DNA from 2 places in the Allostigmatella hybrida genome. Region 2 is predicted to be linked to the other one. Evidence: riboswitches for the same ligand, from Rfam matches in the RefSeq annotation. Region 2 holds a riboswitch; the other holds the start of a gene.

Region 1 (3,401 bases), on a different contig from region 2:
CCGCTCCACCCTGTCCGGACTCACGCGAGCCGCTGTCTTCGGGCTGTGCGCGGGAATGCTCAGCGGCGGCATCCTGTTGCTCTTCTTCGGCCTGCGCGGCCTCTTCGGACGGCAGGACTGCGTGGGGCTCAGCAAGCTGGAGTGTGAGGTCATTCTCGACGCGGCCACACACATCGGCCGCGTCCAAACCCTTTGCGGTGGTGCGCTGATGGCGCTGGGCCTGTGTGTCATTGTCCTGACGCGCCCCTACCTCTCCCCTCCTCCGCCTCCCCCGCAGCCTTGAGACGCTCTGAGCCCCAAGGGTATGTAAGGACAGCTAATTACCTCTGGCTTTACCCCTCTCCACCGGTGTAGGAGCCCCCCCAATGCAGCTCGAAAGCCTGAAGATGTTCTGTGATGTCGTGGAGACGGGCTCCTTCTCTCGCGCGGCGCAGCTGAACCACGTGACGCAGTCGGCGGTCAGCCAGCAGATTCGCGCGCTGGAGAACCGGTACGAGCAGAAGCTGCTGTCGCGCAGCGCACGCCAGGTCACCCCCACGCCCGCCGGCGAGCGGCTGTTCCGCGGCTGCAAGGAAATCCTGGCGCGCTTCGCGGAGGTGGAGCAGGAGATCCGCGAGCAGGCCGCCGAGGTGCAGGGCACCACCACCGTCTCCACCATCTACTCGGTGGGGCTGCACGAGCTGCAGAGCGTGCAGAAGCAGCTGCTCAAGACGCACCCCAAGGTGAACATGCGCCTGAACTACCGGCGCAATGATCAGGTCTACGACGACGTCATCCTCGGGGCGGCGGAGATTGGGATTGTCGCCTACCCGCAGCCGCGCGCCGGCGTGGACATCCTGCCGTTCCGCGACGACAAGCTGGCGGTGGTGTGCGCGCCCAGCCACCCGTTCTCCAGCAAGGCCAAGGTGAGCCTCACCGCGCTGTCGGGCGTGCCCTTCATCGCCTTCGACCGCGAGGCCCCCACGCGCAAGGCGCTGGACCGGCTCTTCCGCGAGAAGAACCTGGACCTCAACCCCGTGATGGAAATGGACAACGTCGAGACCATCAAGCGCGCGGTGGAGATGGGGCTCGGGGTGGCCATCCTCCCGCTGTCCACGTGCCAGGCCGAGGTGCAGGCCAACTCGCTGGTGGTGAAGCCGTTCGCCGAGGGCACCGTCTCGCGCCCCATCGGCCTGCTCATCCGCAAGGGCAAGTACCTGGACCGGGCCTCCGCCGCGGTGCTCGACGCCTTCAAGCTGGCCGCGGCCAGCGAGGAGTAGCCCTCCCACCCCGGGCGCGCCGGGGTTGCCGTTTGACAAACGCCTGCATGCCGCCATATCCCCCGGGTTGTCCTCGGCGCCCCCATGACGTCATGGAGGCTCAAGGGAACCCGGTGTGAGTCCGGGACTGCCCCGCAGCGGTGAACAGGAACGAGCGCTGTCCACGCAAGCACTGGCCCCATCCGAGGCCGGGAAGCGACAGCCAGTAGGAGGAGGTCTCCCCGCGAGCCCTCCGCGCCTGTGAGTCCGAAGACCTGCCCAGGATCCGTGCCGCCCAGCGGCACGGCCATCACCGGAACCTCCGAGGGGAGGTGACGGAGGCATGCTCCGGACCGTTCCGGGGGCCTCCGCGCACGCGCCTCGAAGGTCATTCGCCCGGAGGGGGCGGAGGAGCGGAGCGCCAAATGTGGAACGCGATGAGACTCGGTAAGACGTGGACGCGGTGGATGCCCGTCCTGGGCACCCTCGTGCTCGTGGGCCTGGGCACCGGCTGCGGCTCGGAGTGCACCAATTCCTTTGACTGCCAGGAGGACGCCGAGCAGCGGGATCCGGCCAATCCCCGGGTCTGTCAGGAGGAGAAGTGCGTTCCCCTGTATCCCAATGGCCCGCCCACGAGCCCGGGCCCGGGCGACGCGGGGACAGGGGACGGGGGAACGGACGGCGGGGACAATCCCACGCCTCCGGGCGATGGCGGCACGGGCGATGGCGGCACGGACGGCGGCGGAGGCCCTTGCGATGTGCCTCACGACGCGAAGCTTGGCACGCTCCAGCTTCAGGCGGGCTTCTCTGCCTCGGAAAACTCGGCCCTGCCCGTGGGCATCATCGCCGTCACGGCCGTGGGCCCGGGGCCCGTGTACACCGTCTATGGGCTGAGCGGCGCGGACAACCAGGTGTATCCGCTGGGCACATGGCCCTCGCTGCAGACCGGTGGCGAGGCCCTGTTCTCGATCATCGAGCCCTCGGACCGTGGCAACACGGTCTACCCCAGTGGCTACCTGGTGAATGACGGCTCGCGGCTGCTCAGCGGCTACACCAAGTCCGGCGCCAATTTCCCGGGCTACGTCTCGCTCTACCAGAACCAGACTCCCGCCAGCCCGCGGTACCTCTCCGCACCCGGTAACTTCACGGCCGCTTCGATCCAGGACACCTTCTTCATCAACGGCCTGGGGCTGGGCAGCAACCCGCCGGAGGCAGGCATCTACGCCCTCCAGGCACAGACGGATCCGCCCACGATCTCGCTGCTCGCCCGGTTTGATCCCGCCTGGGAGGCCTCCAGCGGGCACACGGCGGTGACCGCCGAGGGCGTGGCCGTGCTGGGCTACTTCGATGGCCTGAGCTTCGCCAACCGCCTGCGGGCCGCGGCGCCGTCACTCTACCAGCCGGCGCTCAGCAGCAAGACGCCCTTCAACCTCTCGGACGCCCCCGAGCTGACGCTGCCCAGCGACTTCTTCACCGTGGCGGCTTTCGGCAACGGCGTGGCGCTGCTGCTCGGAGACAGCTCCAGTTGGCCGCCCGCGTACACGGACGTGTCTCGCGTGGCGCTGGCGCTCAGCGAGGGCTCCGTCACCCCGGGCCCTGCCACCCCCGTGCTGAAGTTCACCGACAGCTGCACGCAGGTCCTGTCGCTCACGGAGCTGGGCAGCAGCCTGCTCGTGGGCGTGTCCGACAAGAATGGAGAGCGGCTCGTCCGCATTGACCAGCCATGAACCTCCTCCGGTTTCCAGCAGGGTTGTCTGGCGTGGGGCTGGCCACGCTCATGAGCCTGACCGCCTGTGGCGGGGACGATGCCTCCGGTGAGCCGGGGCCCGGGGACGACGAGCAGCGGGACGCGGGCCCCCCTCCGGCGGCGGCCTCCAACCCCTTCGCGGACCGTGTCGTTTCATTCCAACCCGGGGCCTCCGCGGGCTTTGGCCAGGACCTGTTCCCGGGCGTCGTGCTCGGGCCGCCCCGGGGCGAGGGCAGCAGCGCCGGCTCACTGGATGTGCTCAGCCTGGGCCAGCAGGGCGTCATCGTCCTGGAGTTCACCGACATCGCCGTGGTGGACGGTCCCGGCGTGGACCTGATCGTCTTCGAGAACGCCTTCGCGCGCTTTCCCGAGACGGGCGTGGTGGCGGTGAGCGACGACGGCGTCACGTGGAGCGA
Region 2 (3,401 bases):
GCGGCCGGTGAGCCAACGGGGGCCTCCCGAGGCGCGGGCGCTCAGCTTGTGGCGGGGCCGGTAGGGCAGTTCCTTAAGGTAGTACCGCGGATCATCCCGGAGGTTGCGCGACACGAGCAGGGTGTAGCTGAACGCCCCGGCCAGCCAGGGGAAGGGGCGCCACTCGCCCTCGGCCTCCAGGCCCACCGCGCGCGCCGAGGCGAAATTGTACGGCTTGGCGGCGAAGGGGGGATAGAGCTCGTAGGCGATGAGGTTCTCGTAGAGGCTGTAGAAGCCGCCCACCGAGGCCAGCGAATGCTCCGTGCGGTGCACCACCGCCGCGTCCATGTAGAGCACCCGCTCGGGCTTCAGGGAGGGATTGGGCAACAGCAACCCCTGGCGCACGTAGAGTTCCTGGAAGGAGGGCGCACGGTGGGCCTGTCCCACGTTGGCCCGCAGCGCGAAGCCCTCCGGCAGCTTCACCGTGGCGCCCACCTTCGGGGACAGCAGCGTGTACGGCCCCGCGCGCTCCAACCGCACCGAGGGAATGAGGCGCAGGAGCTCTCCTGCCAGGCTCACCTCGTCCATCAGCATGGCGCTGGCCCGCCACCAGCCCGGCCGGGAGTCCTCTCCCGGGGCACCTTCCGCTCCGGTGACGTCCTCGGTGGACACCGTCACCACCGCCGAGACGCCGTGCCGCTCGCCCAGTTGCGTGCGCGCCTCCGCCTCCACGCCGCCCACGCGCTGCACCTGGTGGCCCTGTGTCACCAAGGGCCCGCTGGACAGCCCGATGCGGTCCCCTCGGAACCACGCCCGCGCCGAGCCCTGCACTCCGCTGGACTCGCCCGACAGCCGCACGCTGGCCGCCACCCGCCCGGCCTCCTGCCTCGCGTCCGGCAACGGGTTCTGCGCGGTGCCCGCCAGCCCCCGGTCATCGGCGGACAGCTCCAGCAGCGCATCCAGCTCCAGCGTCTCGCCCAGCCCGTGCCTCAGCCGGAGCAGCCCGCCGGCCCCCCGCGCGTCGTTGTTCGCGCGGCGCCGCTCGACGAGCGGATCTCCCGGCAGCGCGGGGCTCGCATCGAAGCGGAAGCGGAAGTTCCCCGTGGAGCGGCCTCCATGGAGCAGCAGCAACGCCTCGCCCTCCCCCACCGGCCCCGAGGCCATCCCCCACCCACGCACGGTGTCCCAGCTTCCATAGCTGGCCTCCCCCGCCACCTGCACTTCGTGGCCGGGCCGCCGCGTGACGACGTTCACCACGCCCCCGAGTCCGCCCGAGCCGTAGCGGGCGCCCGCGCCCCCGCGCAGCACCTCGAAGCGCTCCACCAGCGCCAGCGGCACGCGCGACAGGTCCGCGATGCCGCCCGCGCCGTTCAGGGGAATGCCATCCAGCAGCACGAGCGTCCCGTTGGCCGCGGCGCCGCGCACCACCAGGCTCTTGCTCTGGCCGTAGCCGCCGCTGTCCTGCACCGCCACGCCCGGGGCGGTGGCGAGCACCTCGGCGGCGTCGCGGGCCGCCCCGCCAAAGTCCGCCGTCTCAATGACGGTGAGCGCGCCGCTGGGGTCCCGCTGGGCCGCCGACTCCGGAGGCTCGGACACGGGGGCCGCGTGGACCTCCACGGCGGGCACGGAGAAAACGGGCACCTCGGGACCGGCCGGGGCGGCGGTCTCCTGGGCCTTCACGGAACTGCTCATGCTGAGCGCCAGGCACACTGCCAGCCCGGCGCGCGCGGGCCACGCCATGCTCCGCCTTCCACTCTCTCTGTCGAAGAGAGAAGGCCAACCGGAGCCCTCACCGGGGCGCCCGGACCCCTGGGCAGGTCTCCTGGCTCATGGGCTCGGCTGCCCACTCACAGTGGCGGGACCGCGCCGGTCTTCCACCGGCTTCCCTCTTGCGTGCCCGGTGTGGGCACCCAAGGGCGTGCCCCTTGTAGGGGCTCACCCCACGTGCGTCAAGCGCGCCGCCGGCGGCGTCAGGCGCGCGTGGACGTACTGCTCGAAGGCGGCGGCCTGGAGGAAGCTCACCTCCACGCGCCCGAAGCGCAGCGCGGAGCGGTCGAACAGGGGCGTGGGCCGGCCCGGGACGATGAGCACGCCGCCCACGAAGGTGCCGTTGTGGCTGCCGGCATCCACCACGTGCCACACGCCCGTGTGCGGCTCCTTGCGGAAGAAGGCGTGGGTGCGCGAGACGGTGAGGTCCTCGAGCACCGCGTCATTGTCCAGGCTGCGGCCGAGCTTCAGCTCGTTGCGCGCCGGGAAGCGCTCGCGCAGCTCCAGCACGTGCAGCTCCAGCGCCCCCTGGGGCCCGCGGGCCCGCGCCGGCGTGACGGGGCAAGCGTTGGCCTGGAAATCCCACCGCTGCACGGGCGACTCCCACACCAGCACAGGCCAGGAGACGGAGCGCAGCACCGTTTGCCGATCGGCGAGCAGTTGCGAGGCCAAGATGGAGAACTTGAGCGCCAAGGCACACCCTTCGGTCGAAGCGGAGGCCGGAAGCTGTGCATGCCCTAAGGGAGCGTCCAGCCCCGCCCTTGTCCAAAAGGGTGATGGCGCTTCCTGGGAGAGGACAAAGGTGCGGCAAGGTGCGCCCCGTCCAGACCTCGCATCCCGTTTCGTGGACGCAGAGGCCACGCGCGGGACGGTTCTTCCGCCCTGCCCCGAGGGAGCACGGCCTGGCACGAAGGGTGCTCCAGGCGCCGGTGGCCTCAGGCGGCCAGAGCCGGTGAGGCGGCCGGGCCATGGGTGGCCCGGCGGGCGTGAAGGAGTGGGCGGACGATGCTGACGGCAGGGAAGCGATTGGCGGTGTTCTCCATCCGGGAGGGCAAGGGCGGGAGCATCTGGGTGCGCGCGGGCAGCGCCTTCGTGAACAAGGACGGCTCGCTGAACGTGCTGCTGGATGTGCTGCCGCTGGATGGGAAGCTGCACGTGCGCGAGGCGGCGGAGCGGCGGGACGGGGCGCAGACGCCGGGGGGCCGGTACGCGCCCGGCCCGGGGCTCGAGCCGGAGCTCATGGGAGGCCACCCGTGAGGGGGCCCGTGCGGCGGATGGCGTGGGGGGTGGTGCTGGGGCTGGGACTGCTCGGCTCCAGCGTGGCGGAGGCGCGCGGCAAGGCGCGCACCCAGTACACGGGCGTGGTGAACCTCAACGAGGCCACGGAGGCGGAGCTGGACCGGCTGCCCGGCGTGGGGATGAAGGCCGTGCAGCGCATCCTCGCGCAGCGGGCCAAGCGCCGCTTCCAGCGGCCCGAGGAGCTGGTGAAGGTGAAGGGCTTCGGCAAGAAGAAGTTCCAGAAGCTCAAGCCGTACCTGACGGTGACGGGCCCCTCGACGCTCACCCAACAGAAGGCCAGCGCCGAGCCCCCGCCCCCGAAGCCGAAGGGGTAAGAGGGTGCGAGAGGGCTGTCTCCTGGCAGCCCTCTTGCTTTT

What was found. Region 2 has a riboswitch for cobalamin ahead of KY661_RS01130 (TonB-dependent receptor plug domain-containing protein). Riboswitches for the same ligand answer to the same signal wherever they lie in the genome.
Region 1: another riboswitch for cobalamin. It lies ahead of KY661_RS10000 (hypothetical protein); the one in region 2 lies ahead of KY661_RS01130 (TonB-dependent receptor plug domain-containing protein).

What each region holds. Positions count from the first base shown of each region.
Region 1 is NZ_JAHXBH010000004.1:245,392-248,792, reverse strand. Features, by position in the region: gene KY661_RS10010 (hypothetical protein) at 1-283, shown strand, start outside; gene KY661_RS10005 (LysR family transcriptional regulator) at 366-1,259, shown strand; cobalamin riboswitch at 1,317-1,535, shown strand; gene KY661_RS10000 (hypothetical protein) at 1,676-2,965, shown strand; gene KY661_RS09995 (cell surface protein) at 2,962-3,401, shown strand, end outside.
Region 2 is NZ_JAHXBH010000001.1:283,757-287,157, reverse strand. Features, by position in the region: gene KY661_RS01130 (TonB-dependent receptor plug domain-containing protein) at 1-1,719, opposite strand, end outside; cobalamin riboswitch at 1,775-1,908, opposite strand; gene KY661_RS01125 (FHA domain-containing protein) at 1,915-2,439, opposite strand; gene KY661_RS01120 (hypothetical protein) at 2,752-3,003, shown strand; gene KY661_RS01115 (ComEA family DNA-binding protein) at 3,000-3,359, shown strand.